Regions from separate parts of the Pseudomonas sp. MC6 genome, predicted to be linked through region 2. Evidence: riboswitches for the same ligand, from Rfam matches in the RefSeq annotation. Region 2 holds a riboswitch; each other region holds the start of a gene.

Region 1 (7,222 bases), 810 kb from region 2:
TCGAACGGCTGGTGACGTAATCACGGCCGAACAGGTTCTCTACCAGCACGCTTACGCGGTGTTGGTGGACGTTGTCGAGGTAGCGATAAGCGTCGGCGTCGACCACTGAATAGTTGCCGTATTCGACTTGCTTCGAGCTTTTGATGTCGCGAATGTAGCGCATCGCAGCGCCGGCACCCCACAGGCGGTTTTCCGATTCATAACCCACCCGCGAGCGGGCGAAAAAGCTTGGAATGTCGTTGATCGTCACACCGGTGCGCGACTCGGTGAGGTTGCGCGTCATGTCCGCTTGCAGGCTCCACTGATCGTTGAGCGCCAGTTTGGCGTCGGCCTCGAAACCGCGCATCTGGATCGTGCCTTCACCGTTGACCCACTGAATGCCGTCGAGGGTGATCAAGTCGTCGATCTTGCGTTTGAACAGGGTCACGCTGGCGCTGAATTCGCGATCGAGCAAGAAGCCTTTGTAGTCGACACCGAGTTCAACGTTGCGGCTTTTTTCCGGTTTGAGATTACGGTTGCCGATCTCGTCGCCCGGTTCGTTGACGAACAGTTGCTCGGCGTTCGGCAGTTTGTAAGCGCTGCCGTACTGACCGCGCACCGACCAGTTGTCATTCAGATCGTACAGCGAAGTGAGCATGCCGACCGTGGCACTGTCGCCGCCGCTCATGGCTTCATGACGCACGCCGATGCTCGGGTGCCAGTCGGGCAGGGCGTCGATCTGCGGGCGCAATTGCGTGTAGAACGCATGGGCTTCAGCCTTGTCGTTGTCGATGATCAGCACATCGTCCTGGCCCTTGAACCACTGGTTGTCGGTGCCGAACACCAGCACATGGCCGCCGGGCAGTTCAGCCTTGCCTTCGGCCTGCACACCCCAATCGGTGAAGCCCCAATAGTCGTTGTGGTTAATGACTTTGGTGCCACCGCCGACGACGTTGTTGACCCGCGTGTAGCGCGTGTCCCAGTCGTTGATATGCCCTTTGACAAAGTAGCTCAGGCGCTCATTGATGGTCTGCTCGAAGGTCGCCGTGGCGATCTGTTGCACGCGGTCGTTGGTGGTGTTGTGGTTGTCGACCGGGCGGGCGAAGTCGAGGTTGGCGTCGGCGTATTGGTAGAACAGTTCCAGCCGCGCATCCTCGCCGAACGACTGAATGGCCTTGCCGCCAAACGTGGTGACTTCGTAGGCGCGGCGCTTCTCGCTGATGTTTTTCATGTCGCGGTTGCGATAGGGCTGGTAACCGTCGGAAACGTTGTGGCTGACATACGCCAGCAGACCGAGATCGCCGAAACCGTTCGTGAAGATGTTCTCGACGCGCGCGTCTTCGGTGGTGCCGCCGAAACTGTCGGCGCCCAGATTCACTTCGCCAGAGGTTTTGCGCGATTGCGGGCTGCGGGTGACGATGTTGATCACGCCGGAAACGGCCTGAGTGCCGAACAACAGACTCTGGCCACCCTTGAGCACTTCGATGCGCTCGATAGCGTTGGCCGGCAGGGTGTCCAGATAGAGGCCGCCGTACAGGCGATTGTTCAATCGAACGCCGTCGAGCAGGATCAGCGTGTCGTCGTTGCGCCCGCCGAGCAGCGAATAGGTGCCGTAGTCGAACGGGCCGTTTTTCGGCGCTACGTACAAGCCGGGAATGAACATCTGCATGACGCGGCTGACATCGGCGCTGGGGCCGGCGCGTTCGATCTGCTCGCGGCTGACGATCTCGACCTTGCTGCCGAACTTCGCCATCTCGGCGACAGTGGTGGACTCCACCGACGGTGCAGAAACGATTTGCTGATTGAGTTCCAGCGGCGCGTCGTCGGCCAGCAGCAGTGGGCTGAACAGGCAGCCGCACAAAAGGGTTGGAGCAGAAGTGTTGAAAGGTCGAATCATTGTCTTCTCGAAAAGGATCTTCGCAGAAGAGCATGCAAGAGAAGGCATCGCGCACAGCCAATACCGGCCCATGCCCGCCCACCGCAGGATTTTGCCAAACGAAATTCCAGGCCGGTCTCCGGGCTCGCGCGTATCGAGGCTTTCACCTTCCCATGGCCGTCTGGCCACAGTGGTGTATCGAAAGCATCACGCGCATACCGTTGCGGGGGCAGCACCGGACTGGTTCGAAAAGAACGTACCGGTTTCCCGTTTCACCCCATGCACGGCGGCATGGGACACCTGAAACTGGCCGGCATCTGAACATTCGACAGACCGTTCGTCAACTTGCCGATGAGTGCTCCTCAATCTGGATCTGCCAGTACCACCTATGGACGCCTGAGCGATCGCTTTGATCTGAATGGCTTGCCGACGTTCGGCCCTATATCCTGCACGCCTGTGTGATGGAATGACTTAGGGAAGAATTGCATGCCGTTCAGGGTGATGGTGGTCGGTGGTTACGGAAATTTCGGCAGCATCGTGTGCCGGCATCTGGCGTTGATGCCGCAGATCGGCCTGGTACTCTCCGGCCGTGATCCGCAAAAATTGCAGCGCAAAGTCGATGAACTGAATGGTCAATCGGGCAATGTCTGCGAAGGCTGGTGCGGCGATGCCATGGGCGCCGATTTCAAAGACGCATTGCGGGCGCTGAACATTCAGTTGGTCGTCCACACCGGCGGGCCGTTTCAGGGGCAATCCTATGCCGTCGCCGAGAGCTGCATCGACGCGGGCGTGAACTACTGCGATCTGGCCGACTGCCGAACTTTCGTCAATGGCATCGACGTGCTCGATGCGCGGGCGAAACTGGCCGGCGTGGCGATTCTCAGCGGTTGCAGTTCGGTCCCAACGCTGTCGTCGGCAATCATCGATGAACAGCGCCAGCGCTTTTCCCGCATCGACTCGATCGAACACGGCATTTCCTCATCGGCGAAAATGCCGGGGCTGTCGACCATCGAAGGCGTACTCGCCTATGCCGGCAAGCCGATCAAACAGCTGAAGAACGGCAAGGTGCATGAAGTGTCCGGCTGGCTGGACCTGACCTTGCGCAAAATGCCGCAGATGGGCACCCGGCTGCTGGCCAACGTCGATGTCCCGGACATGGACATCTTCGCCAGCCGTTATGGCGCGCAGACCCTGAAGTTCAAGGCCGGCGCCGGGCTGAAACTCGGCGGCATCGCCAACGGCTTGCTGGCGCAGGCTCTCAAGGTGGGGCTGGTGCGCGACCATGCGCTGTGGGCCGGCAGACTGCATCGACTGGGCCTGCGCTTCGAGCGTTTCGGCGATGGCAAAAGCGCGATGTACATCGACGTTCGGGGCCTTGGGTTTGACGGCAAACCGCTGTCGATGACCGCGCAACTCACCGCCCTGAACGACAAAGGCCCGGAAATCCCCAGCTGCGCCGCCGTCGCCCTGGCAACAAAAATGGCTTCGGGCTACGTACCGGCCGCCGGCGCCCGACCGTGCGTGGGCGAAATCAGCGTCGCCGAGTACATGGCCGCGATCAACGACCCGGCCAACCTGAGTCTGGTCGTGAACTTCTCGGACGGGCAGCGCTGACATGCTCTACCTGTGCCTGAAATACCTGCACATCATCGCCGCGATTTTTTTGTTCGGTTTCGGCATGGGCTCCTACCTCTACCTGATCGCCGCCAGCCGCACGCGCAACCCGCAAGTGATCGCCCACGTCGCGCGCATGGTCGTCGGCTTCGACACGTGGATCACCACGCCGGCCGGTTTCGTGCAGATCATCACCGGTTATCTGCTGATGCGGCTTTCTGGGCTGAGCATGAGTACCGAGTGGGTGCTGATGTCGCTGATCATCTTCTTCTGCGTCGGCTCGCTGTGGTTGCCGGTGCTGCTGTTGCAGAAACGCCTGTGCGTGATGGCGGCGAGTGCGAACGAAGTGGGCGCGGCGCTGGATGAGCAGTATCAAGCCGTGTACCGGAAATGGTTCTGGATGGGCGTGATGGGTTTTGCCGGAATGTTTGTCATCGTGCTGATGATGGTCACGAAGATGACGCCGGTGCAGTTGTTCAGCTTTCTGGTGTAGGTGCTGCGGCTTTCAGGAAGCGCTGTTCATGGTCCGGAGTGGGTAGCAGGCAGGTGTCGTATTTACCGAACAGGCGATAGCGGTTTAGCGCGATACGGTCGTAGGCCCAGTCGCGCAGGCTGCGGGGGAAAACGCGCAGCAACTGCAACGGTTGCCAGCGGGCGGGTAATTGGCGGATGACTTCGAAGAAGGCGTCGGAACGTTCCCAGTAGTGGCGGTCGCGGATGACGGCCATGGTGTCGAATTGGTCGATGGGGAGGCCGGCCCATGCCAGAAGCTCCTGACCCTCGGGGGATTGCACGGCGGCCAGACGTACGCGGTGTTGGTGGTCGTGGCGGATCAGGAAGCGTGCCCAGCCGTTGCAGAGTTTGCAGACGCCGTCGAACAGGACCACGGATTCGCCGGGATTGAGGAGCGGGGCGGCGGTAGGGCGGGTTTTTGAGGTGGGCATGGGGTTGGGTTCGGGAGAGTCTGGAATGTTGCGATCATAGCCTTAGAAGTTGCTGTCTGCGAATGGCCGTACCTGGCAAGAACCGGCGGGGGGGGGAACTCATCGCTCCGTGACAAACATCAAGTCGGGCCAAGTCTCACGCCACGCTTTGGCTCGAATGCGGTCCAGAAACATGGCATGTTTTTCGATTCTGAATCGCTCTGTTGGCCGCACCACCAGCGAGAACAGATCTTCCAGCCCGAACGGCGCCAAAACCTCTATCTCATCGTGATGATCAAGTCTGGCAGCGACGGCGGTTGCGGTTTCGGGCCAATAGGTCATTGCATCGGCAGCGGAGCGATAGGGAGCATCGGCGTTGCGCAAGTGCATTCGAGCCTGATTTTTTACAGACCAGTTCAATTCGCTACAGAGGCTCGATAGTGTGCCTTCCAGTGTCGAATCGGTTTGCGCACTGGCACGTGCCGGGTCGAACCAGATGATATCGATATCTGCGCGCAGCGCTGAAGACTGGCGCTGATGCAGATGATCCCACACCAGGCTGCGCACGAAGCCGGCGCCAATCCAGCAGTCCGGCAAGTTCAGATCGCGAGCTATGCGCAGGATTTTCATCCTTACAGGATTCTGAGTGAGCAGGGTTTTTAGCTGTGCTTCGTGCTGCATTGGGGTTTTCTCATTGCGCTTGGTCATTTGATCTTGTCAAAGGTAGCCACAATCGTGCCATTCGATGAATGCTTTCGACTGTTTTTGGCCAGAAGCGGATCGTCGTGAATGTCCGCTTTCGGCCAATAGCAGCCAGTCACTAAAGGGTGCTTTCGACGGATTGTGTTGAAAAAGTCGGTTCTCCCAAAACATTCGAATATTGATGGATGAAAACACCTCTGTTGCGCGCTGTTACGTGAAATCCGAATACTGAACCTTCTGCCAAAAATTCAGATTTCAATCTCAGGCGGTACTTTTCTGGCGTGGAATTCGAAGCCGACTTTTTCAACAGAATCCACGCAGAGCGGACGTTCGCGGAGAGCAGTAAACAGCCAACAGTGGCTGATAACAGATCAGGAGATCCAGATTGGGTCATTGAAGGTGAGAAATCGATGAACAAGCCACTTAAAACCCCTAGGAAAAAGGATAGGTAAAAGAATATACCGGAGGTGTTTTCCTCAAAGATTTAGAGCCTGCCGCTTCTGTCTGCTGTGGAGCTTCCGGGGGGAGCGGGGACGCAAGTTGATGGATGCTGCGTCCCGAGAAGCGTATGTGCCGGCGCGAGACCTAGACATCGAAATCCCCTCCAGCACCGACAGTGGTGTACCGAGGGTCCCTGAGGTAGAGTGCGATTCAGGAGGCGCGCCCGTTCTGGCTGCGCCCGGATCCAGTGCTGAAGTAAGGAAACAACGCCTTGATCACCCTTACCATATTAGGCTTTCCGGATATCTATAACCGGCTGACTAATCTATATCCCACCAAACCTTGGCTTAAAGTTGTAGAAAATATTAGTAAACTATCAAAGCAGTTCGCTGGTCGCGGCGGCCAAGAGGAATTAGATAGCTCAGTCGCCTTTGGCCTGACGTTCTGGGAGAGGCATAAGTACGCACTAAGTACAGGTTACGAATGGAACACAATGTATCAGACTATGCTATTCGTTCAGCGGGTAGTAGAACTCTGCGAAGCTGTCGATCGTGGTGAGCCGGGGCCAAAGGAACTGAAAAAACGATTTGAGGGCGCATTCAAACTTTCTAGCGATATGCGTGCTTTGCAGTATGAGCTCTACATGGCCTATGTGCTGACGTCTAGGGGATGCACTATCGATTGGCCAGAAGAAAGCAAGGGTAAGGAGACCTTCGACTTATTGGTCTATCCGCCTGGAGGCTTAGAGCCCTTTGAGCTTGAGTGCAAGTCCTTCGCAGGCGATAAAGGATTCGCGGTACGCCTTGCTGACGGGCACCGTTTGATAGGTGCTTTGCTGGAAAAGATTTCGCTGGGAAGGCTTCTCCCAGCCAAGAAAGATTTCGCAAGCATCTTGACCATTGCCTTGACTGAATCCGTGCCCACGGACGAAAAGAGCTTCAAGACATTCGTTGTTAATCTAGCCAGCGAGATCGAAGCCAAGGGGAGCAATTTAGAAGGCATCGGTTTCTCGGTCACTGAAGATTTTTGTCCTCTGGTTGGCGACCCTATGGATGAGGACGCGTGTTTTAACGCTGCGCAGTCCCTACCTGGCTCAGTAGCCGCTTTCGTAGCGTGTCATAGCCCAGAAGACAGGTTGAAAGGTATTAGGGTTGTACACGCTGGAGATGTCCGGATCTGGACGGAAGTGGAGAAATTATCCAAGCGAGCCTTAAATAAACAGTTAACCGGTAAGCGTCCGGGCGCACTTGCCCTGCAGTTTACCAATGATACGATCGAACCTATTAATACCGCATTTGAGCCCCAAAACAAATATCGTCTTCTTTCAGAAAAACTGCTTACTAGAGATCATGCGCTGATGCTTATAGTTACGAATAGTGTCGAGCTATCTATTGAGAGTGTAATCATTCCGTACAGAATAGACGCCAATCAACAAGAACATTGCACGCTTGCGGTATTTTACAATGATCAGCTCGACTATCCGATAGCGCAGATCAAAGCTCTATTTGACCCCCGATGATACTCGGTTGGTGCCCCCATGCAGCCCATTGGTAGCAAGGGGCATATCCACTATGTAAGACGGGGCTTTGAGGAGCTTCGTCGGCTTGAACTAGAATTATTCCAGAGCGACCCCAAGGATTGGCATTGAGCCTTGCTCCCGGTTAAAGGTTCGGTCGTTACCGCTAAT
Region 2 (7,222 bases):
CAGGCGCAGACCCGCCTGTATTTTGACCTGATCCGCAACGGCGCTGAGCAGAATTTCTTGCGCCTGATGCCCGCCGACTCTCGTGAGGATTTCCTCGACGATTGGTACCAGAGCGGCGGCCAGTTCAAGATGTGGCTCGATTACGAGGCGATTGACGATGACAAGCCGACTGCGCTGAAACTCGACGAGAAAGACCCGAAATACGATTTCGCCATGCAATTGCTCGCGCGTTACGGTGATCTCAATGCGCGGCCGGATCCGATCAATCGTTGCGCCGGCGCTTACTGCTCACGGCCAAATATCGACCCGGCGCTGCAAAATGCCGAACAGGCATTGAGTCGCCTGACATCGCGCCCGGCGGCCGGATTGCAGGTCATCGACCAACTTCCGGAAGCGACCATGCTGCGTGTCGAAACCGCCGGTGGCAAACGCGAGGTGTACAGCCTGTTGCGCAACCGCGCGCACAGTAACGTGGCGTTCCTGCTCGGCGAGTCACGGCGTTATCAGCCCGGGCTGGATACGCTGACCATTTACCCGGGCGTGCTCAGCAGCTATCCGAACTTCATCTTTAATGTCCCGGCCGATCAGGTGCCGGCGTTTGTCGATGCAATGGAAAACGCCAAGGATGCCAACCGCTTCGAGAAAATCGTCGAACGTTGGGGGATCCGCCGCAGTCATCCGCAATTCTGGTTCTATTTCCACGATTTGAGTCAGTACATTCACGAAACCGATCCGGTGGAAGAGGGCGTGCTGGACATGAACCGCTACGAGAATCTTTGATCGTTTGAAGCGAGGCTGCTGTCCCAACTTCAAGCGACACCGCAAAACCCCTTGTAGGAGTGAGCCTGCTCGCGATAGCGGAGAATCAGGCACTGGAGATGTTGAATGTGCCGCCGCCATCGCGAGCAGGCTCACTCCTACAAGGGGTCTGCGGTGGTTTCAGGAATTGTGATCGGGAGCGGCCGATGTTGATTTCAGTGCAAGCCCTGCGTGCGCTGGCCGCGTGGACGGTGGTCTGCCACCACTTCATGCAGATTTTCTTTGACTTCAAAGCACGCGGGCCAATCGGGCAGCTGTTCATCGACAAGGGCGCGGTAGGCGTCGATATCTTCTTCGTCATCAGCGGTCTGGTGATTTTCCTCTCGACCGAAAACAAACCGCTGCCGCCCGCGCGCTTTCTGTTGTATCGGCTGTTTCGCATCGTCCCGGCGTATTGGCTGTATACGCTGCTGATGGCGCTGCTGGTGGTGTTTGCCCAGCCGTTGCTGCCGGACCAAACCGTGGATTGGGGTCATGTGTTGTTGTCGTTGCTGTTCATTCCGACTGAGAACCCCGGCGGCTACGGCATTTATCCGACGCTGAATGTCGGCTGGACGCTTAATTACGAAATCCTTTTTTACGTGCTGTTCGCCTGGGCGCTGCTGTTTCGCTTGCAGGTGCGCCTGCTGGTAGTCGCGGCGTTGCTGTTTGCAGTGAGTCAGGCATGGACCGGGTTTGGCTGGATCAGCGAGTTCTATCGGTCGGACATCGTCTATGAGTTTCTGCTGGGGATCGGCATCGGCATGCTTTATCGCCGGGGCTGGATCGGTGCGGGACTGTGGTTGCCGCTGGCGGCCATCGTCGCGGCGTTGCTGGCGATTTATCATTGGGCACCGGCGCCGAGGCTGCTCAACTGGGGGGTGCCGAGTGCGGTGCTGGTGATGGCGTGTATCTCACTGGAGCGTTATGTCGAACGTAGTCGTGTCCTCAAACTGCTCGGCGATTGCTCGTATTCGGTGTATCTGATGCACGTTCTGGTGTTGTCGGCAGGCGGTTATCTGGCCCGCCGCTACGGCATCAACCCGTATTTGATGTTTGTCGTGTGCGCGCTGGCCATCGCTGTCGGCTCCTGGTTGAGCTACGAATGGGTGGAAAAACGCAGCTATCGCTGGCTCAAGACGCGGATCGACGGCGGGGCGGACGAAAATCTTTCCCGACAAAAATACTAGGACTTTGTCCGGCGCAACGATTGGCGTAAACTGCGCCCAAGCCTGCGAGGAGTTTCCATGACCGCTATTACCATTACCGACGCCGCCCACGATTACCTGGCTGATCTGCTCTCCAAGCAGAACACCCCGGGCATCGGCATCCGCGTCTTCATCACCCAGCCTGGCACCCAGTACGCCGAAACCTGCATTGCCTACTGCAAGCCGGGCGAAGAAAAACCTGAAGACACCGCGCTGGGGCTGAAAAGCTTCACCGCCTATATCGACCACTTCAGCGAAGCGTTTCTCGACGACGCCGTTGTCGACTACGCCACCGACCGCATGGGCGGCCAACTGACCATCAAGGCGCCAAACGCCAAAGTACCGATGGTCAACGCCGACAGCCCGGTCAACGAGCGCATCAACTACTACCTGCAAACCGAAATCAACCCGGGGCTGGCCAGCCACGGCGGTCAGGTCAGCCTGATCGATGTGGTTGAAGACGGCATCGCCGTTCTGCAGTTCGGTGGCGGTTGCCAGGGCTGCGGCCAGGCGGACGTGACCTTGAAGGAAGGCATCGAGCGCACCTTGCTCGAGCGCATCCCTGAGCTGAAGGGTGTTCGCGACGTGACCGACCACACGCAGAAAGAAAACGCCTACTACTAAGGTGTTCGCTGCGGACATGAAAAACGGCGCCCCGTGAGCGCCGTTTTTTTATGGGTGAAGCAAAAGATCGTTCCCACGCTCTGCGTGGGAATGCAGCCCGGGACGCTCCGCGTTCCATTTCACGGTCTGTACAAATGCGCATGCCCAGCGCGATACAGCGATGACTCGCTAAACACCTCACTGCCCAAAACGCGCCCAACCAGAATCAACGCCGTACGCCGAAACCCTTTGGCCTCGACCTTTCCGGCGATATCCGCCAGCGTCCCGACCACCCAATCCTGATCCGGCCACGTCGCCCGGTGAATCACCGCGATCGGGCAATCCGCGCCGTAATGCGGCAACAGCTCCGCCAGAATCTTCTCCAGATGGTTGACCCCCAGATGAATCGCCATGGTCGCGCCGTGCTGCGCCAGACTGCCGAGTTCTTCGCCTGCCGGCATGGCGGTCTTGTCGGCGTAACGGGTCAGAATCACGCTTTGCGACACGTCCGGCAGGGTCAGTTCCGCACCCAGCAACGCCGCACACGCGGCGGTCGCGGTCACGCCGGGAATGATCTCGAACGGAATATTCAGCTCACGCAGGTAACGAATCTGCTCACCAATCGCACCGTACAGACTCGGGTCGCCGGAGTGCACCCGCGCCACATCCTGACCTTGGGCATGCGCGGTTTTGATCAATTCGATGATCTGTTCCAGATGCAATTCAGCGCTGTTGACCACCGTTTCGGCTTGATGGCCGGCGAGCACCGCCGCGGGCACCAGGGAACCTGCGTAGATAATCACCGGGCAACTGCGGATCAGCCGCTGGCCTTTGACGGTGATCAGTTCCGGGTCGCCGGGGCCGGCGCCGATGAAGTAAACGGTCATCGTTAAATCCTGAGTAAAAGAGGGCACGACCGCGTTGCAGATGAACAACGCTCATGATCAATGGTGGGGATTATCGGGAATTTACGCCGCGCCGGCCAATGCCAACGTGGCCTGAGCGTATTTCTGCCGGGAAATCAGCAGTTTTGCCGGGGCCTGAATCAGCTGTTCGGCGAGTGCCAACGCTGCACTTTCCGCCACGCCGTAGCAACCGGTGCGTTCGTAGGCAATTTGCGAATGGTGGCTGAGTCGTTGTTGATAACTGGCCAGTTCTTCGCTGCTGAAGTACAGCAAGGGCAGGGCGAGTTGCGTAGCAAGTTCTTGCAGCCCCGGCTCGTCGCGCTTCAGGTCGATGCTGGCCAACGCCTTGACCGTTTCAAGCTCTATGCGGTGCGCCTGTAAGGCTTGGTCGAGTAACGCGCGCAGCGTGCTGGCCGGGCAGCCGCGCTGGCAGCCCAGGCCGACTACAAAGGTCGGCGCTGCGCTGTCATCGGTCATGCGTGGTATTGGCCAGCGCTTTTGCGGCGGAACAACCAGGCGCTGATCAGGCCCAAGGCCAGCCAGAACGCCACGTTGGTCAACTGCGAAGCGATTTTGAACTGAGCTTCCAATGCCTCGGGGGCGAGCATCGAATGCACTTCCGGTTGCGGCGCGCCGATCACGTGCGGCACGGCGAGGATGGCCACGCCGAGGATCTTCATCAGCCAGTGACGACTGAACGCGATCAACGACAGGCCGACAGCGGTCGAAGCGGCGGTGCCGATCCACCACGTCTGGCGTGAGGCCAGATCAGCAGCGGCAGTGCCCGGCAATTCAGGTGGCAGGCCCATCGTCGGTGCCAGTACGAATGTCGCGTAACCGGCCAGGCCCCAGAGCAGGCCTTGCGAGGTTTTGGTCGGCGCGCGCAGGGTGTAGAGACCTGCGAGCATCAGGGCGAAGCCGACAGCCACCACCAGATTGCCGCCCGTGGTCGAGACCACACGTTGCCAGCCGTCTTCCGGCTCCCAGGCTTCAGTGTCGTGGGTGTGCGCAGCGGTGCCGGCGGCGTGCTCGTGAACTTCGGCAACCGGTTCGGCTTTCTCGAACGTCTCGGCCTGAAGAATCAGTGGCGATACCCAGAAACTTTGCAGCAGAGTGAGGAGCAGAGCGGCCAGCAGTCCGGTGAAACCTGCGGTTTGCGCAATTCGCTTGATCATGTCGGCAGGTCTCAGTGGCACGGGAACGCGGCGCTGTGGCGGGTATCGTGGGCGGCGTTGTGCACCGCTTCGATGTGCGAGAAGCCGGCGAAATAAACCAGGCAGGCGCCGAGGATCGACGCGAAGACGGCGGCGGTCAGGCGTTGGCTCAGAGTCGTGGTGCTGGTGATTTTGTCCGTGTTGCTGCCGGTGCTGCTGATGATCGACATGGCGCTTCCCTCTGGAATGTCAGTGGGTGAATCGAGCGCATGAAAACCCCTGCGGGTCGGGCTCGCAGAGGTTCGAACAGCGCCCGCCCACCGCGGGTTTGTTATGTTCAGCGACGCACAAGGTGCGGGCTGTGTGTTGCGGGCCGGTCTCCGGGCTCACGAGGGGTTGGTGTCAGGCCGACCTGCAAGCGTCTCCTTCCCATGCCGCACGGGCACAGTGGTTTTGACGCTTCGCTCGCTTACCGTTGCGGGGGCAGCACCGGACTGACATGGGCTTGAGTAAAGCACATGATTCACCGGTTTCCCGTTTCACCCTGTGAAGGGCACCCGTAACAAGTTGTGTAGGAGAGCATGGGGGTGGGGTTTTGGTCAATTTTTGGGTGTATATCCGTTGCTGCGGGTGTTGCTGATTAGGGTTCCGCCCTTACGGCGGGTCACTTTTTCCAGACGCCGAAAAAGTAACCAAAAAGGCTTGCCCTGACGTTCGGCCCGCTCGCTGGGGCTCGGGGTTCCTTCGCTCCGGGATCGATCCGGGCGCAGCGCCTACGGTTTGCTTCGCTGCACCTCCTCTCGCTGTGTTTGGCTGCGCCAAACGGTCGCTGCGCTCCCACGCCCGGATCAATCCCTCCACTCAGCCTTCCGATGTCGCCCGTGGATCAAGATCAAGAGCAGGCGAGCTGACACTCGGCCTATTGAGTGGTGAGGAGCGGGGCGCGTTCGGCTTTTGATTTGCGTTGTTGCTGCCCCTCACCCCAGCCCTCTCCCGAGGGAGAGGGAGCCGATTGGTAGGTGCTTCAAAATGTGCGTTCCACTCGGTATTCCACGTCGGTGTACCTCTTCCATTCCACGCAATCAGTCCCCTCTCCCTCCGGGAGAGGGCTAGGGTGAGGGGCTTTTGATCTGTTTCAGAATCTGAGTTCGACTCGGTATTTCAAGTCGGCGCATCTCTCCCAAACACCACGATCAGTCCCCTCTCCCTTTGGGAGAGGGCTAGGGTGAGGGGCTTTTGATTTGGCTTGTGATCTTGCTTTGGCTTTGGTTTTTGATCTTTTACCCCTTCGGAAGGCCGAGCGAAGGTGTTCATCCGGGGTTAGGCGCGCAGCGCCGTTCGACGAAGTCGAACACATCGAGAGGAGGTGCAGCGAAGCAAACCGTAGGCGATGCCCCCGGATGGACACCGTAGCGAGGGAACACTGAGCCTCAGCGAAGTGCCGTACGCCGGGGCAAAGCCTTTTGGTTCCTTTTTGGCGTTTGAAAAAGGGACTCGCTGTAAGAGCGAAACCGCCAGCAGCCAAAACCGCAGCAACGGATATGCCCCCAATCCAAACATTGACCCATAAGCAAGCCATGCGTAGCCTTGCGCATTCGAGGTTCTTCGGCCGTTGCCGAAGCTAAGAAGGGAACGCGGTCAATGCCGCGGCTGCCCCCGCAACTGTGAACGGTGATGTTCGCTGCCACGCCACTGCCAGCTCAATCGATGAGCCCGCGGGAAGGCGCAGCCAACGCCAGGCCCAGCGCCTGAACGCCGTCAGCCAGGAGACCTGCCTCGTCACAGATTCTCAATTCAACCGGGCGGGGTGATCCGGTGGCGAACTCTCCGGGCGCGCACGTGCGTTGCCGGTTCTCGTCCCGTATGCCCGCCGCTTGCCAAAGGGCATACCGATGAAAACACTGGCCAAACTTCCCGTCACCATCGTCACCGGCTTCCTCGGCTCGGGCAAGACCACATTGCTGCGGCACATGCTCGACAACGCGCAGGGCCGTCGTATCGCGGTGATCGTCAATGAGTTTGGCGAGTTGGGCATCGACGGTGAAATCCTCAAGCAATGCACCATCGGCTGCACCGAAGAAGAAGCCACCGGCCGCGTTTACGAACTGGCCAACGGCTGCCTGTGCTGCACCGTTCAGGAAGAATTCTTCCCGGTGATGCGCGAACTGGTCGCGCGTCGCGGCGACCTCGACCACATCCTCATCGAAACCTCGGGCCTGGCCCTGCCAAAACCACTGGTGCAAGCGTTCCAGTGGCCGGAAATCCGCAGCGCCTGCACCGTTGACGCGGTGATCACCGTGGTCGACAGCCCGGCCGTAGCCGCTGGCACCTTCGCCGCGTTCCCGGATCAGGTCGACGCCCAGCGCAAACTCGATCCGAATCTCGATCACGAATCGCCGCTGCACGAACTGTTCGCTGACCAACTGGCCAGCGCCGACCTCGTCATTCTCAACAAGGCCGACCAGACCAGTCCGGAAGATCTCGCTCGCGTGCGCGCTGAAGTCGCCGAAGAGCTGCCACCGGCGGTGAAAATCATCGAAGCCAGCAACGGCCG
Region 3 (7,222 bases), 1.1 Mb from region 2:
CATTGCCAGTACTTCGGCGGCGAGTTTGCCGGCAGCGCGCGATTGAGCGATGTCGGCCGGGGTGTTGATCTTGATCTGGTTTCTCATGCGCTGACGGCTTCCTGAGTCAGTTGTTGCAAATCCAGCCCACCGTTCTGTTCGGCGCGGATCAGCAAGCGGCAAATGGCGCTGTGGTCGAGGTTGGGGTGCAGTTCGGCGAGCATGCCGATGCGCATCCAGTGTTCAGCCTGCGCGTTGATCGAGCGGCTGAGGGCGTTGCTGGAGATCCGCAGGTTCTCGTGCATGTCCTCTGAAATCTTTACGATACCCATATATGAATCCGATACGATGTGTATATGGATCGTATATTAGCCAACCTCTATTAAAAATTGCAAATACGACCCTTGGAGGAGCTGCCGAAGGCTGCGATCTTTTGATCTTGCTCTCCAAAAACAAAGTCAAAAAATCGCAGCCTTCGGCAGCTCCTACAGGGATTTCGCTGAATTTTGGGCAAAAAAAAGCTGCCAAAAATGGCAGCAAAAACTTTAAGAACACGCGATGTATTGGCCTCAGCATAAACGCCGGATAATGACAGTGTCATGACAGCCACACATTCACTGAACCGCCCCTGCCCCGTCATCAGGATGTCATCAAGATCACGGCAGAATCCTCGCAAACCGTCTCGCGCCTCCCGACGGAAGCTCTGCAAGGATTCCCATGAAAGACGACGCCTCGCTGTTTGCCGCCATCGACCTGGGTTCGAATGCCTTTCGCCTGATGATCGGCCAGTCGGTGCGCAGTCGAAAGGGCTTGCAGATTCAGGAGGTGAAAACCCTGCGTGAGCCGGTGCGCCTCGCCGAAGGATTTGACGGTGGCGCGCTGGACGCGTTGGCACTGGATCGCGGCTGGCAGGCGTTGGCGCGGTTCGGCAAGAAGCTGCGCGGCTTCGAGGCCGGCCGAGTCCGTGCGGTGGCGACCAGCGCGGTGCGTGAGGCGGACAACTCGCAACTGTTTCTGGCCAGTGCCGAGCGGCATCTGGGGTTTCCCATCGACGTCATCTGCGGCCATGAAGAGGCGCGGCTGGTCTACGCCGGCGTGACCCATGCCTTGCCAAGCGCTGAAGACCTGCGCCTGGTGGTCGACATCGGCGGTGGCTCCACAGAGCTGATCCTCGGTCAGGGTGCGCAACCGTTGCTCACCGAAAGCATCGCCATCGGCAGCGGCACCTTGAGCACGCGCTTTTTTCGCGGCGGCGATGTGTCCGCCGGCGCGCTGCAGGAAGCCGAACGCTTCGCCATCCTGCAGTTTGAAAAAGTTGCCCGGCGTTACCGTGCTCAGGGTTGGCAGCAAACCATCGGCTCTTCCGGCACTGCGCGCATGCTCGCCAAAGTGCTCAAGGCCAACCACCTGAATGACTTCGGCCAGGACGGCATCACCTACGGCGGGCTACTACGCCTGTCGCTGCTGCTGTTGAAAGTGAACAACGTCCAGCAACTGAAACTGACCGGTCTGCAAGCGCACCGCCAGAGCATTCTGCCCGGTGGTCTGGTGCTGATGCTGGCGGCGTTCAAAGTGTTCGGCATCGCGCAGATGGTGCCCTCCGAACCGGGTCTGCGTTTGGGCGTATTGCACGGTTTGATGAGCCAGCACTAATCCGCGCCACGACAGATTCGTCTCCCCTTCAGCGGCTCGATCGACTAACATGCCGCCGCTGGTTCCCGAACGGGACTAACAGGGAATCCGAGGTGCTTGCACAGCATTGATCGGAACTGCCCCCGCAACTGTAGGTGCCGAGCCTGCTCCACGACTGCCACTGGGTGAACCCCGGGAAGGCCGGAGCCAGGCGATGACGCATCAGTCAGGAGACCTGCCGGCACAGTGACTACTAACCGGCGGGGTGTCCGGGAAGGACATCGTGCCGTGCGCGTCTTTGTTTGCTGCCCGGCCTTGCGCGGTTGCCCTGACTGCGTTCGAAGATGTGTTTCCGATCCGTACTCTCCCGCTCCCCGTACGGTTCCCTCGGAGACTGCCCCATGCTGCTGCCCCGCATCGCCACCCTCATTACCGGCCTGAGCCTTTACGCCATGGCGCAGGCGGCCCCGACGGCCTATCCACTGACGATCGACAACTGCGGCAGCACCCTGACCTTCCAGCACGCACCGATGCGCACCGTGACCATCGGCCAGGCCGGCACGGAAATGCTCTACGCCATGGGCCTGAGCGATAAAGTCGTCGGCACCTCACTGTGGTTCAACAATGTGCTGGCCAAGTACAAAGCGCAGGACGACAAGATCCAGCGCCTGGCCGACAACGAGCCGAGTTTCGAATCGGTGATCGGCAAGCGCCCGGAACTGGTTGCCGTTGAACTGGAGTGGATGGTCGGCCCACAAGGTGCGGTGGGCACCCGCGAGCAGTTTCATGAACTTAAGATTCCGACCTACCTGCTGCCCTCCGATTGTGAGGCCAAGGACAACCTCGTCGGCGCCGATGGCACGCGACTGGCGCCGTTTCGCATCGAGACGATTTACAAAAGCGTGAGCCAACTGGCGCAGATCTTCGATGTTCAGGAGCATGGCCAGCAACTTAACGACGAGCTCAAGGCCAGCCTCGCCAAATCGATTGCCACCGCCCAAGGCAAACAGCTGAAGGACGCCAGCGCGCTGGTCTGGTTTTCCAGTGCACAAATGGACATCGAGCCGTTCGTGGCCGGGCACAAAGGCGTTCCCGATTTCATGCTCAGCACCCTCGGCGTGCGTAACGTGGTGGCGTCCGATGAAGAGTGGCCAACGGTCGGCTGGGAAACCATCGCCAAAGCCAATCCGACCTTCCTCGTCATCGCGCGCATGGACCGTCGGCGCTTCCCCGCTGACGACTATGAAAAGAAACTCGCCTTCCTGCGCAGCGACCCGGTGACACGCAACATGGACGCGGTGAAACACAACCGCATCATCATTCTCGACGCCATGGCCATGCAGGCGAGCCTGCGCATGTTCGACGGCATCGAGCAACTGGCCACGGCCATCAACGGCTATGACCTGTCGCAATGAGTGCCAGCCTGATCCGCACGTTACTGGCCCTGGCGACGCTGTTGATTGCAGTGGTTGCTGGCGTGGCCATTGGTGAGACGTCGATTGAACCTAGCGTGGTGATGCAAGTACTGGCGAACAAATTGTGCGGCGCCGGGTACGCGCTGGATCCTATCGATGAAGGCATCGTCTGGAACTACCGCCTGACCCGCGCACTGGTCGCGGCCGCGTGCGGTGCCGGTCTGGCGACGTGCGGGGTGATTTTGCAGTCGCTGTTGCGCAACCCGTTGGCCGATCCGTATCTGCTGGGGATTTCTGCCGGCGCCTCGACCGGAGCGGTGATGGTGGCGCTGCTCGGTGTTGGCGCAGGGATGATCTCGCTGTCAGTCGGTGCCTTCGCCGGCGCGGTCACGGCGTTCGTGTTGGTGATTCTGCTGGCGCGGGTCAGCGGTTCGGCCAGCGGCACCGGGCAGATCATTCTTGCCGGGATCGCCGGCTCGCAGCTGTTCAACGCGCTCACGGCGTTTCTGATCACCCGCTCGGCCAGTTCCGAGCAGGCACGCGGGATCATGTTCTGGCTGCTGGGCAATCTTGGCGGCGTGCGCTGGCCGTCGGTATGGCTGGCGGTGCCGGTGGCCGTGTTCGGTTTGGTCGTGTGCCTGTGGCATCGTCGCGCGCTGGATGCGTTTACCTTTGGTGCGGATTCGGCGGCATCCCTCGGCATTCCGGTGCGACGTGTGCAGATTTTGTTGATTGGCTGCGCGGCGCTGGTGACGGCGGTGATGGTGTCGATTGTCGGTTCGATCGGTTTTGTCGGGTTGGTGATTCCCCACGCCGCACGGCTGTTGCTCGGCACCGGGCATGCACGTTTGCTGCCGGCCAGTGCGTTGGGCGGCGCGGTGTTTCTGATTGCTGCCGATGTGTTGTCGCGCACCTTGATCAAGGGCCAGGTGATTCCGGTCGGGGTGATTACCGCGCTGGTCGGCGCGCCGGTGTTTGCCCTGATTCTGGTGGGTCGGAGATCGGCGCGATGAGCAGTGTTTTGAGTTGTTCTGGTCTGAGCTTCAAAGTGCGCGGCGCCGAGTTGCTCAACGGTGTCAGCCTTGAGGTTCAGCGTGGCGAAACCCTGGGCATCGTCGGGCCGAATGGATCCGGCAAATCCACCCTGCTTAAACTGCTGGCCGGGCTGCGCGAACCGAGCGCTGGCGAGGTCCTGCTCGAAGGTCAGCGCTTGGGCAAAATGGCCCGGCGCAGCATTGCGCAAAAGCTTGCGGTGGTCGAACAACAGGCCGACACCGACGACGGCATTCGCGTGTTCGATGCGGTGGCGTTGGGGCGCACGCCTTGGCTGTCGGCGCTGCAACCATGGTCGGCGGCGGACGACGCGATTGTTCAGCAGGCGCTGCACGACGTTGACGCCATGCACCTGCGCACGCGTCTCTGGCGCAGTCTGTCCGGCGGCGAGCGGCAGCGGGTGCACATTGCTCGGGCATTGGCGCAGCGACCGCAAATTCTATTGTTGGATGAGCCAGCCAACCACCTCGACATTCAGCATCAACTGACCATCCTCAATGTGGTGCAAGCGTTGCCGGTGACCACGCTGATCGCATTGCATGACCTTAATCAGGCGTTGAAATGTGATCGTCTGGCGGTGCTGGAGCGCGGGCGACTGGTGGCGCTGGGCGAACCGTTGGAGGTGCTGACACCACAGCGGTTACACGAGACTTTCGGGGTCAGGGCGCATTATCTGACGGACCCGTTTGATGGGGCGCAGATTCTCAGATTTCACTCATGACGTTGTGCATGTGGGTTGTTTGCCAGACCGGGTCAGCGTCGACATCGATTATCTCGAAGCCCTGCCGCTGCCAGAACTCGATGGCCCCCGGCAGAAACGGATGGGTGTGCAGGTAGATCACCTCGACTCCGTCGGCGAGTGCCAGGTCTTTGAGTGATCGATATATCGCACCGGCCAGCCCTGAGCGGCGCTGCGATGGCAGGACAAACAGACGGACGATTTCCACCACTTCAAGGTCCGGATAGGGCAAGTGCGGGAAGCGCCGGTCGTAAGGGAGATAGCCGATGGACGCGACGATGTGCCCTTCATGGCGAGCAATCAGAAAGCGCCCTGCCCCACGCAGATAAACCTCGGCAAAACGCGCCAGATCGTCAGGCATACCGGTCGCGCTGAGCTTGGGAAAAAGCTCGGCACGGGCCTTTAGAACAAAATCCAGAACTTCAGGAATGTCTGCGTCGGACACAGTCTGGATAACGGGTTGATCACTCATTTAGCGGCAAATACCTGAACTGCGGCTGACTACAGTAGCAACAGCTTTTCGGCGATGCCATGAGAATTCCCGTTTCTGAAAATACATACACAACCCCTGTAGGAGTGAGCCTGCTCGCGATAGCGGTGTGTCAGTCACCGATGAGTTGACTGACACACCGCTATCGCGAGCAGGCTCACTCCTACAAGGGGTTGTGTTTATTCAGGTGGTTAAGGTGTCAGGTCAACTCTTTACGCAATTGCCGGGCGGCAGTAACCATGTGCACCAGCGCCGCTTCCGTCTCCGGCCAGCCACGGGTTTTCAAACCGCAATCCGGGTTGACCCATAGGCGCTCAGCCGGAATCCGCTTGGCAGCCTTGCGCAGCAGATTAGCCATTTCCGAAGCATCCGGGATGCGTGGCGAGTGGATGTCGTAGACGCCCGGGCCGATGTCGTTCGGGTAAGCGAAGGCTTCGAACGCCTCCAGCAATTCCATGTCCGAGCGCGAAGTCTCGATGGTGATCACGTCGGCATCCATCGCCGCGATAGATTCGATCACATCGTTGAACTCGCTGTAGCACATGTGCGTGTGGATCTGCGTTTCGTCTCGCACACCCGAGGCGCACAGGCGGAACACTTCAGTCGCCCAATCCAGATACTGCTGCCACTGCGCCTGACGCAACGGCAGCCCCTCACGGAAGGCCGCTTCGTCGATCTGCACGATCTTGATGCCAGCGGCTTCCAGATCGACCACTTCATCGCGGATCGCCAAGGCCAGTTGTCGGGCCTGCACTTCGCGGCTCACGTCTTCACGCGGGAACGACCACATCAGCATGGTCACCGGGCCGGTCAGCATGCCTTTCATGACTTTGTCGGTCAGGCCTTGGGCGTAGCGGATCCACTCGACAGTCATGGCTTTCGGGCGGCTGAGGTCACCGAAGATCACCGCCGGTTTAACGCAACGCGAACCGTAACTTTGTACCCAGCCAAAACGGGTAAACACATAACCGTCGAGCTGCTCGGCGAAGTATTCGACCATGTCATTGCGCTCGGCTTCACCGTGCACCAGCACATCGAGGCCCAGACGCTCCTGGATTTCCACTGCGTGACGGATCTCGCTGTGCATGGCTTCGGTGTATTCGGCTTTGGTCAGCTTGCCCTGTTTGAACGACTGACGAGCGAGGCGGATCGACGCGGTTTGCGGGAACGAACCGATCGTCGTGGTCGGGAACAGCGGCAGGTCCAGGCCAGCGCGCTGTTTGGCAATGCGCTGGGCGAACAGCGACTGACGCTGACTGTCCTTGGCCGTGATAGCGGTAACCCGAGCCTGAACGGCAGGCTTGTGAATACGTGGCGACGCCGCGCGGGCGGCCTGCACCGAACGGCTTTCGGTCAGGGCACGCAGCACATTCGGCGCTTCCGGTTGGTTGACGGCTTGGGCCAGCACCGCCACTTCTTCGCACTTCTGTACGGCAAAGGCCAGCCAGCTTTTCAACTCGGCATCGAGCTTGTCTTCACGGCCCAGATCCACCGGGCTGTGCAGCAACGAACAGGACGGCGCGACCCACAGACGATCGCCCAGACGCTCGTGCGCATGCTGCAAAGTCGCCAAGGCATTTTCCAGATCGCAGCGCCAGACGTTACGGCCATTGACCACGCCCAAGGACAACACTTTATAGGCCGGCAGACGATCAAGAATGGTCGGGTATTGCTCTGGTGCGCGCACCAGATCGATGTGCAAACCGTCGACCGGCAGGTTGGCGGCCAGGCCGAGGTTTTCTTCCAGGCCCCCGAAGTAAGTCGCCAGCAGCTTCTTCAGCGGATCCCGCTGAATCTGGTTGTAGGCCCGCTCGAAAGCGTTCTTCCATTCCTGCGGCAGGTCGGGCACCAGAATCGGCTCGTCGATCTGCACCCACTCGACGCCTTGGGCGGCAAGACGCGCGAAGATCTGCC
Region 4 (7,222 bases), 1.9 Mb from region 2:
GTCGCGGTGTTCATGGTTGGTCAGGCGCTGGAAGGCATGGTGCTGACGCCTTTATTGGTGGGCGATCGTATCGGTCTGCATCCGGTGGCGGTGATTTTCGCGATTCTGGCCGGCGGCGAATTGTTCGGTTTCACCGGCGTGCTGCTGGCATTGCCGGTGGCGGCGGTGATCATGGTGCTGGTGCGCCATGTGCACGACTTGTACAAGGACTCCGACATCTATAGTGGCGTTGACGATCCGCAGTTGTAATGGCACAGGGACGGCCCGGCGAATCGCCGGGTTGGCCCGGGTCCTGCAGGCGTTGGTGCCAAAGAATCTGTCATAAATCCAGTGTGTTATCGCAAACCTTTGATTTTGCTTGGACTCTGTCGCATTGTGCGCTCAGCTTCACGGGTATAAACTTCGCAAACTTTACACAGAGGCCACTAACGGTTCCTTGAGAACTGTTCAGTCAGCATGAAACCGATTCAGCTGCCCCTAGGTGTGCGTCTGCGTGACGACGCCACCTTCATCAACTACTACCCAGGCGCCAATGCCGCTGCACTCGGCTATGTCGAGCGTCTATGCGAAGCCGACGCCGGCTGGACAGAAAGCCTGATCTACCTGTGGGGCAAACACGGCGTAGGGCGTACGCATCTGTTGCAAGCGGCGTGTCTGCGATTCGAGCAGATGGGCGAGCCGGCGGTGTACTTGCCGTTGGCCGAGTTGATGGATCGCGGTGTCGAAATCCTCGACAACCTCGAACAGTACGAACTGGTTTGCCTGGACGACTTGCAGGTGATTGCCGGCAAGGCTGACTGGGAAGAGGCGATGTTTCATCTGTTCAACCGTCTACGCGACAGCGGTCGGCGCTTGCTGATTGCCGCTTCCACCTCTCCGCGTGAGCTGCCGGTCAAACTGGCTGACTTGAAATCGCGCCTGACCCTGGCGCTGATTTTTCAGATGCGGCCGCTCTCCGATGAAGACAAACTGCGTGCTCTGCAATTGCGCGCCTCGCGTCGCGGTCTGCACCTGACCGATGAAGTCGGGCATTTTATTTTGACTCGCGGCACCCGCAGCATGAGTGCGCTGTTTGACTTGCTTGAACAGCTCGATCAGGCCTCATTGCAGGCTCAGCGCAAGCTGACCATTCCCTTCCTGAAAGAAACGCTGGGCTGGTAGCTATCCCTTTGATTCTGCGGCTTTCAGCGTATTTCGGCATATTTCAGGCGCCAGAAAATCCGCTTTCCTGCACGGTGTGCAAGCCGCGTATCGGTTCAAATGGGCTTAAGCGCTTAGATGTAAACGAGAAACCGAGAAGTCACAAAAAGATCGATTGAATTTGCAAATGAGGCTGATAGCGGGCATAGTCTCGCCTTCTTTACAACTATCAGCCACGGTCGTGCCCATGCTAAAGCGCTTCGCACCCCTCGTGCCTCTCGCACTCGTCACCCTGTTGTACGGTTGTGCTGCTCATTCTCCAGTTCAAGAGCAGCCTCAACAGGTTAAAAATTCTGCCACGGCTCAGTCTTCCGTTATTTATCAGGAAGAGCTGGACACCGAAAAAGAACTCAACGAATTCAATGGCAAGAAGCCTTATCAGCTTCCTGTTCTGGCCGACAGCATCCTCGAACGCGGCATGTCCCTGATCGGTACCCGTTACCGTTTCGGCGGTACCTCTGAAGCCGGTTTCGATTGCAGCGGTTTCATCGGCTACCTGTTCCGTGAAGAAGCTGGCATGAACCTGCCACGCTCCACGCGTGAAATGATTAACGTCGATGCTCCACTGGTATCGCGCAGCAACCTTGAGCCGGGCGATCTGCTGTTTTTCGCCACCAACGGTCGTCGCGGTCGTGTCAGTCACGCCGGGATCTACCTCGGTGACAACCAGTTCATCCACTCCAGCAGTCGTCGCAGCGGCGGTGTTCGCATCGACAGCCTGGGTGACAGCTACTGGAGCAAGACCTTCATCGAAGCGAAACGCGCATTGGCCAACGCTCCGACGGTCGTCACCGCTCGCAAGTAATCCCCATTGTCGCTGCGTTCGCGGCGACAATCAGGCTTCCGGCAACGGAGTAGACGTAGACTTTACAAGGTGAAGTTAAAGTCTTACTTGAAGTTTGCCGCGTAGCCGCTAGAATCCTGTATCTATATTGATGGCAAACCGCCTGCGTGCTCACGCAGGCGGTTTTGTTTTCTGTCCATCGGCAGAAAAAGCCGCAGCCAGATCAGGATGTTCTGCTTATGACGATGTCGGCACGCCTCACTTTGATCTTCTTCGCAGCGCTGCTCAGCGCCTGCGCCAGTCGCACGCCGCCACCTGCGCCGGTGGTACGCGCCCCGGTCGTGTTCGGCCCCTCCCAAGCTTTTTCGCCTGCTGCTGAGGACGTGCTGTTTCGCGCGCTCGGCTTGGTCGGCACGCCTTATCGCTGGGGCGGCAACACGCCGGATTCGGGGTTTGATTGCAGCGGCCTGATCGGGTTTGTCTACCGTGATGCAGCAGGCATCTCGCTGCCGCGCTCCACGCGCGAGATGATCGTCATGCAGGCGCCGAATGTTGGCAAGGAAGGCTTGCAGACGGGCGACCTGATTTTCTTCGCCACCAATGGCGGCTCGCAGGTCAGTCACGCGGGGATTTATGTCGGCGAAGGGCGGTTTGTGCATGCGCCTGCCACGGGCGGGACGGTCAAGCTCGACAGCCTGTCGAAGGCGTATTGGCAGAAGGCTTATCTGAGTGCCAAGCGGGTGTTGCAGCCGGAGCATCTGGCGCATAACCCGTAGTAAAAATCGCAGCAATCCTAATGTGGGAGCGAGCCTGCTCGCGAAAGCGGTGTATCAGTCAACTCAATGGAGACTGACACTCCGCATTCGCGAGCAGGCTCGCTCCCACAGTTGTTTCAGGTCACATTCAACATCACTTCGTGGCTGAGACTCGCCACACCTTATTGCCAACATCATCCGCCACCAGCAAGCCACCCTGCTGATCAATCACCACGCCTACCGGCCGGCCCAATGCATTCTCGTCCTTGTCGAGGAACCCGGTCAGCACATCCACCGGTGTGCCGCTCGGCTTGCCGCCGGTAAACGGCACGAAAATCACTTTGTAGCCACTGTGCGGTTTGCGGTTCCATGAGCCGTGCTGGCCGATGAACGCGCCTTCCTTGAACTGCGCCGGCAGGGTGTTGCCCTCGGCGAAGCTCAGGCCCAACGAGGCGGTGTGCGGCCCGACCGCGTAATCCGGGGCGATGGCCTTGGCCACCAGGTCCGCGTTTTGCGGCGACACGCGGACATCAACATGCTGACCGTAGTAACTGAACGGCCAGCCATAGAATCCGCCGTCCTTCACTGAAGTGATGTAGTCCGGCACCAGATCACTGCCGATTTCGTCACGCTCGTTGACGGCTGTCCACAACGCGCCACTGCTGGGCTCCCAGGCCAGGCCGTTGGGGTTGCGGATGCCCGAGGCGAAGATGCGGTGATTGCCGGTCGCCCGATCGACTTCCCAGATCGCTGCGCGGCCTTCTTCCTTATCCAGACCATTTTCGCCGACGTTGCTGTTCGAGCCGACCGTGACGTACAGCTTGCTGCCGTCTTTGCTGGCGATGACGTTTTTGGTCCAGTGATGATTCAGCGTGCCGCCGGGCAAATCGACAACCTTGATTGGTTGCGACTTGATTTCGGTCGCGCCGGGTTCGTAGTTGAAGCGCAGCAAGCGATCGGTGTCAGCGACGTAAAGATCGTTGCCGACCAGCGTCATACCGAACGGCGAGTTGAGGTTCTGCAGGAACACCGTGCGCGTCTCAGCCACGCCATCGTGATCGGCGTCACGCAGCAAGGTGATGCGGTTCGGACTCGGCACGCCCGCGCCAGCCTTGCCCATGACCTTTTTCATCACCCAGCCGCGAATGCCACTGCTGTCATCAGGCTTTGGCGGGGCGTTGGTTTCCGCCACCAGCACATCGCCATTGGGCAAGACATAGAGCCAGCGCGGATGATCGAGGCCTTCGGCGAACGCTGCCACCTGAGTGCCAGCCGCCGCAGTCGGTTTGCCGCCTGCGGGCCAGCCGATTGCCGGGGCGATGTTCACCGTCGGGATCAGGGTCTTGTTCGGTTCGGGGAGTTTCGGTGACGGGCCGGTGCCGTCGGAGACTTGCAGGCTGGAGGTTTCACCGCAGGCGGCGAGTCCTCCGGCGAAGGCGATGACAAAAACGAGCTGGGGCTTGCGCATTGCTGATCTTCCCTATGAATGCATTCCTAATCATAGAGGAGGGCGCAAGCCCGATGGTTCAACTGCTCAGCCGCGGGCTTCCTTGAACAGCACGGCGATGCCCGGGTGATAGTTGCCCGCTTCGCTGCGCAATTTGCGGTAGGCGTAGGGGAAATACCAGGCGACGGCACAGGTGTGTTCCTTTTGCAGATCGTCGACCATGTCCTGCAACTCTTCGGGGCTGGCGCTGTGCTGGGCTTTTTGCGGCGCGACAAACAGGCAGCCGAGCTTGAGGTCGCTGGCATAGCTGATGCGTTTGGCATCGTTGGTGATGTCCAGCAGAGCTTGGGTCAGATTCAGGTTGGTAACCTTTGGCCAGCGTTGCGTGGCCTGAATGAAAGCGCGGTCCTCAGCACCGGCGAGAAACAGATCGGCGCGGGCATTGCGCTCGCCTTCTTCGTTCTGTTTGCGCGTGGCAGTGTCGTTCAAAGTGACCAGCTCGGCCATCCACGCCGCCGCCGAGAGCAATCCGAGATTGGCTTTCTCGTCATGCCAGTAAGGCGTGTCGCTGTCGCCGCGCACGGCGTTGTAACGGTCGATACAGTCAAACCAGCGTTCAAGCACCGGGCGCAGGAATTCCAGGCGCGGGTTGCTGATGATCATGCCTTGCATCGTCATCATCCTTTATTGTTGTAGTGGGCGTTTCGGAAAAAGCATGGCTCTTTGATATCACTTGTATCAGTGTGGCACAAGATTGGCGTCAGAGAATTGATCGACGGCAGTTATTCGCTCGATGGCCGCCTCTTTAATTGACGCTCCACCCCCAACCCTCTAACCTTCGCGGCTTGTTTCAGGTGCTCTGTGACCTGCGTCGACAGAGTGAAACAGGGAAGCCGGTGAGGGTTGTCTTCGCACGAAGAACCACCACGATCCCGGCGCTGCCCCCGCAACGGTAAATGAGTGAACACTGCGTCGAATGCCACTGCTCAAAGCGGGAAGGCGCGCAGTCAGGCCAACGCCGCTCATGAGCCCGGAGACCGGCCTGATCCATCCAGCGGCATCACGGTGGGCGATGCCAGGCTTTTTGCCGTCTATTCTTGTGCCTGCCCGCCGTTATCCAGCCTCAACGGAGAGCTCCCCCATGACTGATTCCCCCGAGCGCGACGAACGCCATCTGGCGCGTATGCAACGCAAAAAAGCCGTGATCGACGAACGCATCGCCAACTCGCCTGACGAGTGTGGCCTGGTGCTGGTGCTGACCGGCAACGGCAAAGGCAAAAGCAGCTCGGCGTTCGGCATGCTCGCCCGCGCTATGGGCCACGGCATGCAGTGCGGTGTGGTGCAGTTCATCAAGGGCCGCAACAGCACCGGTGAAGAACTGTTTTTCCGCCGCTTCCCCGAGCAAGTTCGCTTCCATGTGATGGGCGAAGGCTTCACTTGGGAAACCCAGGATCGTCAGCGCGACATCGCCGCTGCCGAAGCCGCGTGGGCAGTCTCGCGCGAACTGCTGCGTGATCCGTCGATCGGTCTGGTGGTGCTCGATGAATTGAACATCGCCCTCAAACACGGCTACCTCGATCTCGATCAGGTACTCAGCGATCTGCAGGCGCGTCCGCCGATGCAGCACGTGATCGTCACCGGTCGCGCGGCCAAGCCGGAAATGATCGAAATGGGCGACACGGTCACCGAAATGGGCATGCTCAAACACGCCTTTCAGGCCGGCATCAAAGCGCAGAAAGGCGTCGAACTTTGAATCAACCACGTCACTGCCCGGCGGTGCTCATCGCCGCGCCGGCTTCCGGTCAGGGCAAGACCACCGTCACCGCCGCGCTCGCCCGTTTGCATCGCAATCAGGGGCGCAAAGTGCGCGTGTTCAAATGCGGCCCGGACTTTCTCGACCCGATGATCCTCGAACGCGCCAGCGGTGCGCCGGTGTATCAACTGGACATGTGGATGGTCGGTGAGCAGGAAAGTCGTCGCCTGTTGTGGGACGCCGCTGCCGAGGCGGATCTGATTCTGATCGAAGGCGTGATGGGCCTGTTTGACGGCACGCCGTCCAGCGCCGATCTGGCGCGGCACTTCGGTGTGCCGGTGCTTGGCGTGATTGATGGGACGGCGATGGCGCAGACTTTTGGTGCGTTGGCGCTGGGCCTGGCGAAGTATCAGCCGGATTTGCCATTTGCCGGCGTGCTGGCCAATCGTGTTGGCACTTTGCGCCATGCGCAATTGCTCGAAGGCAGCCTGACTGAAGGTTTGCGCTGGTACGGTGCGTTGTCGCGTGAGACTGGCATCGAATTGCCGAGTCGTCACCTCGGCCTCGTGCAGGCTAGCGAATTGAATGACCTCGATGTGCGTCTCGACGCCGCTGCCGATGCATTGGCCAGCAGTTGCGAGGTAGCGCTGCCACCGGCGGTTGAGTTCGCCGCGCCTGACGTGATAGCTGTCGAGCCGCTGCTGAAGGATGTGCGCATTGCCGTTGCGCGTGATGAGGCGTTTGCCTTCACTTATGGCGCGAGTCTGGATCTGCTGCGTGCGATGGGCGCTGAGTTGAGTTTCTTCTCGCCGATCCGCGATACGCACTTGCCTGAGGCGGATAGCTTGTATCTGCCCGGCGGTTATCCGGAATTGCACCATGTTGCATTGTCGCAGAACACCGCGATGCTTGAGGCGATTCGTGCGCATCATGCGGCGGGGAAACCGTTGCTCGCTGAATGTGGCGGCATGTTGTATTTGCTCGCCTCTTTGACGGACGTTGAAGGCACTCGTACCGAACTGGTCGGACTGCTTGAGGGCGATGCGGTGATGCAGAAGCGTCTGGCGGCGTTGGCGTTGCAAGCGGTGGATCTGCCGGAAGGTTCGCTGCGCGGTCACACCTATCATCACTCCCTGACCACCACCGAACTGACGCCGATTGCCCGTGGCTTGAGCCCGAATGGTGGGCGTGGCGCCGAGGCGGTTTATCGGGAAGGGCGGATGACGGCCTCTTATGTGCACTTCTATTTTCCCTCGAATCCGAATGCGATTGCCGCATTGTTT

Evidence for each region. A riboswitch is a leader RNA that binds a small molecule or an ion and turns the genes downstream of it on or off. The one in region 2 is predicted to bind cobalamin.
Region 1: it holds a riboswitch for cobalamin, as region 2 does, so the genes downstream of both, ACOYXE_RS09410 (TonB-dependent receptor plug domain-containing protein) here and ACOYXE_RS05920 (CbtB domain-containing protein) in region 2, are expected to answer to the same signal.
Region 3: it holds a riboswitch for cobalamin, as region 2 does, so the genes downstream of both, ACOYXE_RS10505 (ABC transporter substrate-binding protein) here and ACOYXE_RS05920 (CbtB domain-containing protein) in region 2, are expected to answer to the same signal.
Region 4: it holds a riboswitch for cobalamin, as region 2 does, so the genes downstream of both, cobO (cob(I)yrinic acid a,c-diamide adenosyltransferase) here and ACOYXE_RS05920 (CbtB domain-containing protein) in region 2, are expected to answer to the same signal.

What each region holds. Positions count from the first base shown of each region.
Region 1 is NZ_CP186504.1:2,091,230-2,098,451, reverse strand. Features, by position in the region: gene ACOYXE_RS09410 (TonB-dependent receptor plug domain-containing protein) at 1-1,876, opposite strand, end outside; cobalamin riboswitch at 1,969-2,174, opposite strand; gene ACOYXE_RS09405 (saccharopine dehydrogenase family protein) at 2,342-3,469, shown strand; gene ACOYXE_RS09400 (DUF2269 family protein) at 3,471-3,962, shown strand; gene ACOYXE_RS09395 (thiol-disulfide oxidoreductase DCC family protein) at 3,946-4,413, opposite strand; gene ACOYXE_RS09390 (nucleotidyltransferase family protein) at 4,513-5,073, opposite strand; gene ACOYXE_RS09385 (hypothetical protein) at 5,807-7,054, shown strand.
Region 2 is NZ_CP186504.1:1,284,991-1,292,212, forward strand. Features, by position in the region: gene ACOYXE_RS05890 (fatty acid cis/trans isomerase) at 1-780, shown strand, start outside; gene ACOYXE_RS05895 (acyltransferase family protein) at 966-1,988, shown strand; gene nfuA (Fe-S biogenesis protein NfuA) at 2,046-2,630, shown strand; gene cobM (precorrin-4 C(11)-methyltransferase) at 2,750-3,496, opposite strand; gene ACOYXE_RS05910 (cobalamin biosynthesis protein) at 3,578-3,991, opposite strand; gene ACOYXE_RS05915 (CbtA family protein) at 3,988-4,689, opposite strand; gene ACOYXE_RS05920 (CbtB domain-containing protein) at 4,701-4,898, opposite strand; cobalamin riboswitch at 5,023-5,244, opposite strand; cobalamin riboswitch at 6,250-6,461, shown strand; gene cobW (cobalamin biosynthesis protein CobW) at 6,561-7,222, shown strand, end outside.
Region 3 is NZ_CP186504.1:2,372,813-2,380,034, forward strand. Features, by position in the region: gene map (type I methionyl aminopeptidase) at 1-87, opposite strand, end outside; gene ACOYXE_RS10495 (ParD-like family protein) at 84-311, opposite strand; gene ACOYXE_RS10500 (Ppx/GppA phosphatase family protein) at 697-1,632, shown strand; cobalamin riboswitch at 1,675-1,868, shown strand; gene ACOYXE_RS10505 (ABC transporter substrate-binding protein) at 2,013-3,026, shown strand; gene ACOYXE_RS10510 (FecCD family ABC transporter permease) at 3,035-4,039, shown strand; gene ACOYXE_RS10515 (ABC transporter ATP-binding protein) at 4,036-4,800, shown strand; gene ACOYXE_RS10520 (GNAT family N-acetyltransferase) at 4,784-5,290, opposite strand; gene metE (5-methyltetrahydropteroyltriglutamate--homocysteine S-methyltransferase) at 5,508-7,222, opposite strand, start outside.
Region 4 is NZ_CP186504.1:3,169,611-3,176,832, reverse strand. Features, by position in the region: gene ACOYXE_RS14150 (AI-2E family transporter) at 1-249, shown strand, start outside; gene hda (DnaA regulatory inactivator Hda) at 457-1,161, shown strand; gene ACOYXE_RS14140 (C40 family peptidase) at 1,388-2,005, shown strand; gene ACOYXE_RS14135 (C40 family peptidase) at 2,224-2,760, shown strand; gene ACOYXE_RS14130 (PQQ-dependent sugar dehydrogenase) at 2,894-4,207, opposite strand; gene ACOYXE_RS14125 (hypothetical protein) at 4,274-4,858, opposite strand; cobalamin riboswitch at 5,022-5,246, shown strand; gene cobO (cob(I)yrinic acid a,c-diamide adenosyltransferase) at 5,328-5,939, shown strand; gene ACOYXE_RS14115 (cobyrinate a,c-diamide synthase) at 5,936-7,222, shown strand, end outside.